Regions from separate parts of the Cetobacterium sp. ZOR0034 genome, predicted to be linked through region 3. Evidence: riboswitches for the same ligand, from Rfam matches in the RefSeq annotation. Region 3 holds a riboswitch; each other region holds the start of a gene.
What was found. Region 3 has a riboswitch for lysine ahead of L992_RS11640 (aspartate kinase). Riboswitches for the same ligand answer to the same signal wherever they lie in the genome.

Region 1 (4,298 bases), on a different contig from region 3:
ATCCAGCTCTTATCAATCTGTTTAATCCTGGTTCTTCTACTCCTAAAGCTTCTAAGAACTCTTTCTTGTCCTCGTCTTCCATCTCTTGTAACTCAGATTCAACTCTTGCAGATACTACTACTACTTCCGCTCCTAAGTTAGCTGCATAATCTTTTACTCTTTCAACATATTCATTTCCTGTTGCTAAGTCGTCTTCTGAAACATTAGCTGCGAACATCATTGGTTTCTGAGTTAAAAGTTGGTAAGTTCTTATTAACTCTTGCTCTTCTGGTGTTAAAATTAAAGTTTTTAACATTTTATATTCATCTAAGTGTGCTTTACACTTTTCTAAAACTGGCATTAAAACCATAGCTTCTTTATTTTTAGATTTAAATAACTTTGATTGTTTCTCGATAGCTTTTTCGATAGTTTCCATATCAGCTAAGATTAACTCTCCATTTATTATTTCGATATCTCTTATTGGATCTACACTTCCACTTACGTGAATGATATTTTCATCTTCAAAACATCTAACAACTTGACATATTGCAGCTGTAGTTCTGATATTTGATAAGAATTTGTTTCCTAACCCTTCACCTTTTGCTGCTCCTTCAACTAAACCAGCTATATCTACGAATTCAACTGTTGCATTTTGAACTCTTTGAGGATTAATTATTTTTGATAACTCATCTAATCTTGAATCTGGAACTGTTACCATTCCAACATTTGGTTCTATTGTACAAAACGGGTAGTTTGCCGCTTCCGCTGCTCCAGCTTTTGTTATTGCATTAAACAGAGTTGACTTTCCAACATTTGGAAGTCCTACTATTCCTATACCTATCATCTTAGAGATTCCTCCTGAAATTTTATTTTACTTTAGATTTTACCACATCTCTAACCTTTTGTAAATAAAAAAACCCTCACTTTATATGGTGAGAGTTTTTATTTTCTATGCCTCTTCAGCTACACAGCTAGTTTGTGTAGATTTTTTCAATCTTACTTTTGGTTCACTTGGTAATCCAAATCTTGGTATCAATCTATCTAATCCTGTCAATGTTGCAATTAGTATTGTTGAAACTGCTATTAAAGCTAAGAAGTTATATTTAATAATATCCATAGCTGTAAAGTTGTATAGTGGATAAACTGCTTGAGCAATTCCTAAGTAGAATCCTATATAAACATGCCAAGGTATTAATTGAGATCCAAATACTCCTAATGCATCACTAAATGTTGCATTTCTAAGTCTTAATGTTTCTATATCCTCTTCTGAACCTTCTACATTTTTCTCAACAATCTCTCTAATGATTGGTCCCATAGTTACTATTTGTGCCATCTCATCAGCTAATCCTGCATTTCCTAAGATTGATAATAATCCATTACAGAACATTAATTGTCTTACATTTCTTGATACTTTTACTACTATATTAGATAGTGGTCTAAATGCATCCATCAATTTCATTATTCCACCGAAAGCTGCAACCCACATCATCATTACAATTACCCAAGAACCCGCTCCTTCAAATCCAGAGTAAAGTAAATCTAAAAATGCTCCAGTATTTTCAACTGTTCCAGCTATTAATCCCAATCCGTAAGCTGAGAATATTCCAATAAACAAACAAAGTAGTGTTGTTAATCCTTTGAAAGCTGCTATTAAAACAAGCACTAAAGGTATTATCATATATGTTGGAACACCATCTTTAACTTGATTTAAAAGTGTAACTGCTGACTCTCTCTTTTCAGCTAGAACTGTCCAAACCTCTTCTGGTATCTGACCAATCGCTGTTGCTGCATCCCCAGTTGTTGTTGGTAATCCCATCGAAACTCCAGCAATATAGAATGCTACTATTCCTAGAAGTAAAACTAATCCTGACCAATATCCTTGATGTCTAATTCTTTTTATAACTTCAACTTTTTGAATTCCAGAACTAACTATAGTTGTATCAGATATAAGTCCTATATTATCTCCGAAACATGCCCCTCCTGCTATCGCTCCAACTGTTAAAGCTATATTTCCACCAACAATATGGTTAAGCCATAAAAATATCGGTGCACACGCTGCAAATGTTCCCCAGCTTGTTCCTGTTGCTATAGATAATACTGATGTAACAACTATTCCTACAACTGCTACAGTTCTTCCTGTAAGTCCAACATTCAATGCTAAGTTTATAATTGAAGCCCCTACTCCAGTTGACATAAATACTTCAGCCATTGCATAAGCTACCATCAATATAAAGAATGCTACTTGCATCTCTTTTGCATTATTTATTACTGCCTCTATTATATCATTCACTTTTTTCTTCTCTACAAATCCTGCTACAAGTGCTGCATAAACTGTTGCTATAGGTGCTGCTATAAGAGCGTCATATCCCATAAACATAAGTGCTGCCAATACTGCTACTGGACTTAATTTCAATAGTTCAATTATTGTGTTCATCCTAAAACCTCCAAGTTATTTTTTTAGTTCCTCTGAAATTTTAGGTAAAAAAAACTACCGTATAAAAAATACGGTAGCTAATCTGCAAAATATATCACAAATTTTTGGATAGCACAACACTGATTTCTCAGTGACAGTAGTATAGATATTCTCTATACTCCCAACAAAGACTTTTGACATAATCTCCATTTCGGCAAATTTCCCTTTCTTTTAACATCAACACCTGTCCGGCTCATTTAAAATACTCATGTTATTTGCAACCTCTACCTAAAATATTAAATTGTTCGAAACTTTTAAATTATAGTATCATTATTTGTTTGCGATGTCAATTATTTTTTTATTAAAGAAACACCGTTCATTTCAGCAGGTTTCTCAATATTTAAGATTTCTAACATCGTAGGTGCTACGTCAGCTAGTTTACCGTGGTTTAACTCACCTTTAAAGTGATTCGAAACGTAGATAAATGGTACTTCATAAGTTGTGTGAGCTGTAAATGGTTGATGAGTTGTTGGATCTTCCATCTTCTCAGCATTTCCATGGTCAGCTGTAATTAACACAGTTCCATCTAACTCAAGAACTTTATTTACGATAGCTCCTACTCCCTTGTCTACAGCTTGAATAGCTTTTACAGCTGCATCAAATACACCTGTATGTCCAACCATATCTGGGTTAGCAAAGTTCATTATAATAACATCAAACTTATCAGAGTTTAAAGCCTCTAAAACTTTAGATGTTAATTCTGGAGCTGACATCTCTGGTTGTAAATCATACGTAGCAACTTTTGGAGAAGCTACAAGTATTCTTTCTTCACCATTGAACTCAGTTTCTTTTCCTCCATTAAAGAAGAATGTAACATGAGCATACTTTTCTGTCTCAGCTGTTCTTAATTGAGCTAATTTATTAGCAGAAATAACTTCTCCTAACGTATTAACGATATCTTTATCTTCATAGATAACTTCAGCATCTATAGTACTTGCATATTGTCTCATGCAGTAGAATTTAGGCTCTAAAGCTTCTCTTTCAAATCCTACAAACTCTTTATCAACAAAAGCTCTAGTTATTTGTCTAGCTCTATCTGGTCTATAGTTAAAGTTAACAATTACATCGCCTTTTTTTACTATTCCATCTGCTGATAATAAAGCTGGCGCTATAAACTCATCTGTAATATTTGCAGCATAAGACTCTTCAATAACTTCTATAGCTGTTTTATTTGTTACAGGTAACTTTCCTACGATTGCATCATAAGCTTTTTCTGTTCTATCCCAGTTTGTATCTCTATCCATAGATAAGTATCTTCCAGAGATTGAAGCTATTGTTCCTACACCTAACTCTTCAGTTTTAGCAACTAAAGCTTTCATGAACTCTAATCCAGATGTTGGAGCTGTATCTCTTCCATCCATGAACGCATGAATATAAACTTTAGTTAATCCAGTTTTTTTAGCCATTTCTAATAAACCGAATAAATGATTGATGTGAGAGTGAACTCCTCCATCAGATAAAAGTCCCATGAAGTGGATGCTCTTATCATTTTCTTTAGCATAGTTGAACGCTTCTACAACTTTAGCTTTATCGTAAAACTCACCATCTCTGATCTCTTTTGAAATCTCTACAAGTGGTTGATAGATTACTCTTCCAGCACCTAAATTTAAGTGCCCTACTTCTGAGTTCCCCATTTGTCCTTCTGGTAATCCTACAGCTTCTCCTGAAGCTTTTATTAATGTATGTGGATAACTATTAAATAGTCTTTCGAAATTTTCTGGTTTTGCTGTTGCGATAGCATTTTTCTCTTCAGAGTGTGGATTGTATCCCCATCCATCAAGAACCATTAACATTAAAGGTTTTTTAGCCATTTTTAAGCCTCCTATTTTTTTGATTATCTTGCTCC
Region 2 (4,298 bases), on a different contig from region 3:
TCTCTTGAATGAATGTTAAAAGCATTGCAGCATGACCATCATGACCACAAGCGTGCATCATACCATCTATTTTAGATTTAAATGGATTGTTACTCTCTTCTTTTAAAGGTAAAGCATCAATATCAGCTCTGAAAGCCAAGCAAGAATCAATTGTACCAGGAATAAAAGCTACAGTACTCGTTCCAATAGAATGATACTCAACACATTCCTCATCTAAAATTTTTCTAATATACTCAGAAGTTTGAAACTCTTTTAAAGCTATTTCAGGTATTGTATGAAGATAATTACGATGTGTATTAAGATTGTTTAACATAAAATCACTCCCTCACTATTTATTATTTTAATTAATACCATATTTCTTATGTTTTTGTCATATTTATATTATGAATGAGTTAGATAAAAATAATATAGTTGTATAATTTATACTCAAGTAGTACACTGATTTAAAACAAAAAAATGGGAGGGGTTTAAATGGAAAAAATTGGTGTAGAAAAAAAACACAGAATTTTGGATTGGATAGAAAAAGTTGGAAATAAAATTCCACATCCATTTATGTTATTTTTCTTTTTAAGTGTATTTATTATTTTGCTGTCAGCACTTTTGAGTAGTTTTGGAGTTCAAGTTGTAGATCCTGTAAAGAATGAAGTTGTTAAAGTAAAAAATCTTTTTTCTGGTGAAGGTATTAATTTTATGCTTCAGAATACAATTAAAAATTTTACTGGTTTTTCTCCGTTAGGATTAGTTTTAGTAATGACTCTGGGAATTGGATTAGCTGAACATGTGGGTTTAATTTCAGCTTTTATGAGAAATACAATATTAAATAGTTCACCAAAAGTTATTACATTTATGATTATGCTTATAGGTATTTGTGGAAATATAGCATCTGATGCTGCGATAGTAGTAGTCCCGGTGATTTCAGCATTTATATTTTGCTCATTAGGAAAACATCCACTAGCAGGGATAGCGGTTGGGTATGCTGCAACAACAGCGGGATTTAGTGCTAATTTGATAGTGGCGGGAACTGATGCCTTATTAGCAGGAATTTCAACAGAGGCTATGAAAATAGTAAATCCAAGTATAACAGTTTCGGTTGTAGATAACTGGTATTTTATGGCAGTTTCGACATTTCTATTAGCTATTGTAGGAACAGCAATAACTGAGAGAGTAGTAGAGCCTAGATTAGGAAAGTATACAGGTAAAAAAACTATAAAAAGAGAAGAGGTTACTATTTTAGAGAAAAATGCTTTGAAAAAAACAGCAATAAATGTTGGAATATATTTGGTTCTTTTAGTAGCAATAGTTTATCCTAAAAATAGTTTTTTAAGAAACCCAAATACGGGATCTTTATTGAACTCACCACTTTTGAATTCGATTATTCCACTTTTATTAATATTATTTTTAGTTGGTGGAATAACGTATGGTAAAGTAGTTGGAAATATAAAGGAGATGTCAGATATCCCGAGATATATGACAATGGGAATGAAAGATATGGCGAGCTATATAGTTTTGGTATTTATGATAGGGCAATTTATAGCTTATTTTAATTGGAGTAAATTAGGTTTTGTTTTAGCTGTAGAGGGTGCGGATTTGCTTAAGAACTTAAATTTAAGAGGGATACCTCTATTTATAATGTTCATATTACTTTCAGCATTTATAAATCTTTTTATAGGAAGTGGGTCTGCAAAATGGGCGTTGCTAGCACCAATATTTATTCCAATGTTCTATATGTTAGGATATAATCCAGCATTAACTCAGATGCTTTATAGAATAGGAGATTCAACAACTAATGTAATATCTCCACTTTTTCCATACATGCCAATTATATTAGGATTGACTCAAGAATATGAAGAAGATTCAGGAGTGGGAACAGTTATATCTTTAATGCTACCATATACTATAGCTATGTTGATTATGTGGATAATTTTAGCAATAATTTGGGTATATTTTAGCATACCTTTAGGACCTGGAGTTGTAATAAAAATTTAAAAAATATATAAAAAAACTTGCTTTTTATTTTTTTTAATGTTACTATTCATTCAATTTAAGAGAATTTTAAGGTAGAGGAGCGAACAACAAAAGTAAGTTAGTAGAGCTAGACAAAGCATTGAAACTAAATGAAAGGGAAGTTTGCCGAAATAAAAGTTATGTCAAAAACTTTTATTGGGTATATAGATAATATCTATATAACTGTCATTAGTATATCTAATGTTGTGCTATCCGTTATTTGTAATATTATAAAATTTACAAAAAACTGCCTATTTTATTTTTATGGGGCAGTTTTTTTATTTAAAAAGGAGCGCAGAAAATGTTACAGTTAAGTAGAGTGAATGAAGTTTTTAGTTTTTTAGGTCCAGTGACCGATTTTTTATGGGAGTTTCCAAGAAATTTTGAGTTTTATAAAAATATTCCTTTAGTAGGAAATTTTACGTTAGCGATATTATTGCTAATGGGATGTGGAATGTATTTTACAATGAGATTAAAATTTGTTCAAATAAGATATTTTAAAAGAAGTTTGCAGATTTTAAAAAATAAAAGTAGCAATCAAGTTGGAATCTCACCAATGGCGGCATTTTTATTGAGTAGTGCAACAAGAATAGGGCCTGGAAATATAATGGGTGTTACAGGAGCCGTATTAGCAGGAGGCCCAGGAGCACTATTCTGGATGTGGGTGAGTGCATTTTTCGGAATGGCAACAAGTTTTGTTGAAGCAACCCTTGCACAGATATTTAAAGAAAAAAATGAGGATGATTATGTAGGAGGAATAGCGTACTACGGAAGAAAACTTCTAAATAATAGTAAGTTAGCAGGATTACTAATAGCAGGTTCTTATATCTTCTATGCTTTATTTACTCTTCCGTCACAAGTTTTCCATATGTTTACAGCATTTGGAAGCTTAGCAGGTCAGATTACAGGAGCAGTTTATACTAGAACAGATAACGTCTATATAGTTATAGGAGTATCTATAATTATATTTACCTTTGGAATAATTTTTGGTGGAATAAAAAGAGTTGCAGCAGTAACTGATTTCATAGTACCAATAATGGCAGTTTTATATTTTGGAGTAGCTTTATTCTTGATAGCTTTAAATTTAGATAAAGTTCCATATTTCTTTTTAGCTGTTTTTAAAGGAGCTTTTAGTCCGTCAGCTTTATTCGGAGGTTCAATAGGTATAGCTTTACAACAGGGAATAAAAAGAGGATTGATGTCAAATGAGGCAGGACAAGGAACAGTGACTATGGCAGCGGCGGCAGCAGATGCAAAACATCCAGTAGAACAAGGTTTTGTTCAACAATTTGGAGTTTTTATAGATACATTTGTAATTTGTACGATTTCAGGTTTTTTAGTAATTATAGCAAGTATATGGAATTTAGATACTCAAAACTTTGAGGTTTTAAGAAGTGATAAGTTAGGATATTTCATAGAATCATTAAAGGTACTATCACCAGCATCACTAAATGGAATTATTCAATTTATAGTTTCTCTGTGCTATGGGATGTTTGCATTTTCGACTATACTAGGAATGATTGCATTTATAGATATATCGGCAACTGAGATATGCAGAAAAAAGATATTTTTAATCTCAATGAAGCTGGTATCATCTCTGATATTTATTCCGTTTGGAGTTATGTGTGTTTGGTCGGGATTGGAGTTAGATAATATTTGGGTAATAAGTGATTTTACGAATTTAGTTATGGTATTTATAAATGTACCGTTGATATTGTTAGGATTTAACTTTGCACAAAAATCATTAAAAGAGTATGAATTAAATCAATAAATTAATTTATAAATTGTACTGAATAGGAGGAGTGGGATGAAGTTTTTAGGAAGTATGAAAAATGTAGATGGTATTTTAGAAATAGGTGGGATTTCAGTAAAAAAATTGAAAGAGGATTTTGGAACACCTTTGTATATATATGATTTAGAGTTACTACAAAAGAAAATTAGAGATATAAAAAATTCATTTAAAAGTGAAAAATTTAATACAACTGTTGTGTATGCGTCTAAAGCTTATCTGTCAAAAGGAATGGCTCAAGTTGTAGATAGAGAGGGATTACATATAGATGCTGTTTCAGGAGGAGAGTTATATACAATTCTTTCATCTGGATTTCCTTCGAAAAGAGTTCATATGCATGGAAACAATAAATCTATAGAAGAACTACATATGTGTGTAGAACATGAGATAGGAAGTATAATTTTAGATAACAGATTTGAAGCTGAAAAAGTAGCTCAGATTTGTAGAGAGCTAGGAAAAAAGATGAGTGTTATGGTAAGATTAAATATAGGAATAGATGCACACA
Region 3 (4,298 bases):
TCCTCTCTCTAAATCCTCTATGCCTTTTATTCCACTTCCAGATACAGCTTGATAAGTTGAATAAACAACTCTTTTTATTCCATAAAGATCATTAATCACTTTTAAAGGAACAACCGATTGAATCGTTGAACAATTTGGATTAGCTATTATACCTTTATTTTTAAATATATCCTCAGGATTTACTTCTGGTACAACTAAAGGAACATCCTTATCCATTCTCCAAGCACTACTATTATCAACCACAACTACACCTTTTTCACTCGCAATAGGCGCAAATTTTTTACTAATATCTCCTCCTGCTGAAAATAGTGCTATATCTATATCCCTATCGAAACTATTTTCAGTTAGCTCCTCTATAACTAAAGTTTTTCCTTTAAAAATAACCTCTTTTCCTGCTGAACGAGCTGATGCAAATAGATATAAATTATCTATCGGTAAATCCCTCTCCTCTAAAACTTTTAAAAATGTTCCTCCAACTAATCCACTCGCTCCAACTATCGCTATATTATACATTGCTTTATCCTCCTATTATATTGAAAATACTTCTGCTAGTCTTTCTACTACTTTTACCGCTTCATCCTCTTTTATGATTAACGATATTGAAATCTCTGATGTTGTACACTGATAAAACGCTGCATCTATATCTGCTAAAACTTCAAATACTTTTGCTGCTACTCCAAAGTTGCTTATCATTCCTATTCCTACTAAAGATATTTTTACAACTCCCGTTCTTTTTGTAACTTCTATTGCAGGAATCTCTTTTCTAATATCCTCTAATGAGTTATTTAGAAAGTGATCATCTGTTAAAGGACAAGTGAATCCTATACTTCCTTTTATATTCTGAACCTCATTTTGTGATATCATATCTACATTTACACTATGCTTTGCTAGATTATTAAAAACAGTAGCTACATTTTTAGGTACTCCTGAAAAATTCTCTAGATTTACCATTATAACATTTTTATTTATAGATATTCCAGTCACAGCTTTTTTCTCTATTATCTCATTGCTATCACAAATATATGTACCTGTTTCAACCCCTAAAGTTTGCCCAACATATATTCTAACTCCATACTTTTTTCCTATCTCAACCGCTCTTGTCTCCATTACACCAGCTCCTAAATTTGCCATCTCCATCATCTCCTCGTATGAAATTTTTTCTAGTTTTTTTGCATTTTTATAAACTCTAGGATCTACTCCAAATATTCCGGTAACATCTGTATAAATCTCACAATCACATTTTAAAGCTGCTGCCAAAGCTACAGCACTCGTATCTGATCCTCCTCTTCCAAGAGTTGTTACATCACCATTATCATTTATACCTTGAAACCCCGCAACTATAACTACTTTTCCATCTTTTAGATGTTTTTCTATTCTATCTATCTTTATGCTCTCTATCTTATTTTTTGTATGAACTCCACCAGTTCTAATTCCTGCTTGAGCTCCTGTTAAAGATATTGCCTTACACCCCTGCTCTTTTAAAGCCATACTCAAAAGAGATGTTGTTTGCTGCTCTCCTGTGGATAAAAGAGAATCTAGTTCTCTTACATCAGGGGTATCCGATATCTCCTTAGCTAACTTTATAAGTGCATCCGTTGTCTTACCCATTGCTGAAACTACAATTACAACTTCATCACCCTCTTTATAATTTTTAGCTATATCCATAGCTATATTTTTTATTTTTTCTGTTGTTGCAACTGAACTTCCACCAAATTTTTTTACTACTCTCATTAGTTCCTCCTCCGATGACATTATAATAAAAAAAACGATAGTCAAAAAAATAACTATCGCCTGAAAAACTCATTTCAACTATGTTAGCTTAAAATAATAATCTACGATAGCACAACACCATTTCGGTGACAGTTGTATAAATCTTCTTTATACACCCAGCTCATCTTTCTAGTAGAAAAAGTTGAACTTCGGCGAACTTCCCTTTCAACAAACCTCTCTGACCTACTAAATCTTAGTTTGTTTACTTTTGAATTTCGCAACCTCTATCAAAATATTAATTTAAGGTAGAATATCATTTTTTTTTTAGAATGTCAAAACTTTTTTCTTAGTAAGGCTTCAATCTTAATTGGTAGACCAAATAGATTTATAAATCCTTCTGCATCTTGTTGGTTGTAAACACTATCTTTTTCAAACGTTGAATACTCCTCTGAGTACAATGAAAATGGTGATGTTGTTCCTGCTAAAATTATATTTCCTTTATACAATTTTAATTTCACTTCACCTGTCACAAACTCCTGTGTAACATCTACAAAAGCTGAAATAGCTGCTCTTAAAGTTGTAAACCACTGTCCATTATAAACTAATTTTGAAAAATCGTGAGAAAGTTTTACTTTCTCTTGGTAGGTATCTTTATCTAAACACAATCTTTCTAACTCTTCATGTGCAAAGTATAAAATTGTTCCTCCTGGCGTTTCATAGACTCCTCTAGATTTCATTCCAACCAGTCTATTTTCAACCATATCTAAAACACCAATTCCATGCTCTGATCCTATTTTATTAAGTTTTTTTATGATTTCAACACCTGATAACTTCTCTCCATTTAAAGCTACTGGAACTCCTTTAATAAACTCTAAAGTTATATATTCACTCTTCTCGTTTGCAGCTTCTAAAGTTTTTACCCACTGTAAAACATTTTCAAAATTTGGCTCTTTTGATGGATATTCCAAATCAAACCCTTCGTGACTCACATGAAAAAGATTCTCATCTCTACTGTATGGAGATTTTTTATGAAATGGAAGAGTTATCCCTTTTTTCTCTAAATATTCTATCTCCTCCTCTCTAGATTTTATATCCCAAATACGCCACGGTGCTATTACCTTTAAAGATGGATCAAGAGCCTTTATAGCTAATTCAAATCTAACCTGATCATTTCCTTTTCCTGTTGCCCCGTGCGAAATATATTTCGCTCCTTCTTTGTGTGCTATCTCTACTAAGGCTTTTCCTATTACTGGTCTTGCCATAGAGGTTCCTAATAGGTATTTATTTTCATATATTGCACCAGCTTTCAGAGTTGGAAATATATAATCATTTACAAACTCCTCTACTTTATCCACCAAATAAAATTTTGATGCTCCTGTCACATAAGCTTTCTCTTCAATGGCTTTAAAATCCTCTTTTTGTCCAACATCCACAGCAACAGCTATAACCTCGTAATCATAATTTTCCTTTAACCAAGGTACTATAACCGATGTGTCTAATCCCCCAGAGTACGCTAAAATAACCTTTTCTTTCATTAATATCCTCCCTAGTTAAAATATTTTATAATAAGTTTGTCGTAAGTTCCCTCTTCTTTTATCTCTTTTAAAGCTTTATTTATCGATTCTACAAGCTCTTTTTTCCCTTTAGCAACAGCTATAGCATACTTCTCCTCTTCTGCATCAATTTTTACAACTTTCAACCCTTTATTTTGTGATATATAGCTTCCTGCTGGTGCTGAATCAAGAATCATAGCGTCTATCTTTCCAGAACTTAAAGCCATGATTGCACCCGGTGCTGAATTGTATTGGATTTTATCTATACCCTCAATTTTTGAAACCATCAAATCTCCCGTATATCCTAATACTACTCCCACTTTTTTCCCTTTTAATGCATCTAGATTTGCAATAGTTGAATCCTTTTCAGGTACTATTATCACTTGATTAGCTACAAAATAATCATCTGAAAAATCTACAAACTTTTCTCTTTCAGCTGTCATAGTCATTCCAGCAATGACTAAATCCAATTTATTTGTCTGAAGTGCTGGAAGCAGTCCATCAAATGTTATGTTTTTTATTTTTATCTCCTTTCCTATTTTTTCTCCGACCTTATTTATTAAATCAATATCAAATCCAACTATCTCACCATTTTCCATATATTCAAATGGTGCAAACTCCGCATTTGTTCCCACATATAAAACATCATTTCCAAAACCTAAAACTCCCATAATACAAAATAAAACTACTGATAACATCTTTTTCATAATACTTACCTCCTAATTTTTATTTTTTATATATTTTATTTTTGAGTATAAAAAAAGTCAGTGCTATCAAAACACTGACTCAAAATACAATTGTAACTTTATAGAATAATAAAAAATCTATAGCATAACAACATTAATGAGATTGTTTTTTAGGGCACACAAAAATATATTCTTTTTGTTAATTCTAGTTTGTGTCCTTAAAATCCTTCTCATAGTCATCTGCTTTCCTCCTTTAATTTTTTATTTGAAATGATAATATCAGATTTGATGTGAAAATGTCAATCTTTTTTTGAAAAAATTTTTTCACTTTTTTTATTTTTATTTTTAT

Region 1: another riboswitch for lysine. It lies ahead of L992_RS11240 (Na+/H+ antiporter NhaC family protein); the one in region 3 lies ahead of L992_RS11640 (aspartate kinase).
Region 2: another riboswitch for lysine. It lies ahead of L992_RS01390 (sodium:alanine symporter family protein); the one in region 3 lies ahead of L992_RS11640 (aspartate kinase).

Annotation. Positions count from the first base shown of each region.
Region 1 is NZ_JTLI01000067.1:21,262-25,559, forward strand. Features, by position in the region: gene ychF (redox-regulated ATPase YchF) at 1-823, opposite strand, end outside; gene L992_RS11240 (Na+/H+ antiporter NhaC family protein) at 929-2,413, opposite strand; lysine riboswitch at 2,515-2,687, opposite strand; gene gpmI (2,3-bisphosphoglycerate-independent phosphoglycerate mutase) at 2,743-4,263, opposite strand; gene tpiA (triose-phosphate isomerase) at 4,287-4,298, opposite strand, start outside.
Region 2 is NZ_JTLI01000004.1:9,221-13,518, reverse strand. Features, by position in the region: gene L992_RS01400 (M20 family metallopeptidase) at 1-313, opposite strand, end outside; gene L992_RS01395 (AbgT family transporter) at 472-1,986, shown strand; lysine riboswitch at 2,051-2,224, shown strand; gene L992_RS01390 (sodium:alanine symporter family protein) at 2,306-3,775, shown strand; gene lysA (diaminopimelate decarboxylase) at 3,812-4,298, shown strand, end outside.
Region 3 is NZ_JTLI01000072.1:13,898-18,195, reverse strand. Features, by position in the region: gene L992_RS11645 (aspartate-semialdehyde dehydrogenase) at 1-513, opposite strand, end outside; gene L992_RS11640 (aspartate kinase) at 529-1,731, opposite strand; lysine riboswitch at 1,831-2,005, opposite strand; gene L992_RS11635 (argininosuccinate synthase) at 2,043-3,245, opposite strand; gene L992_RS11630 (basic amino acid ABC transporter substrate-binding protein) at 3,257-3,970, opposite strand.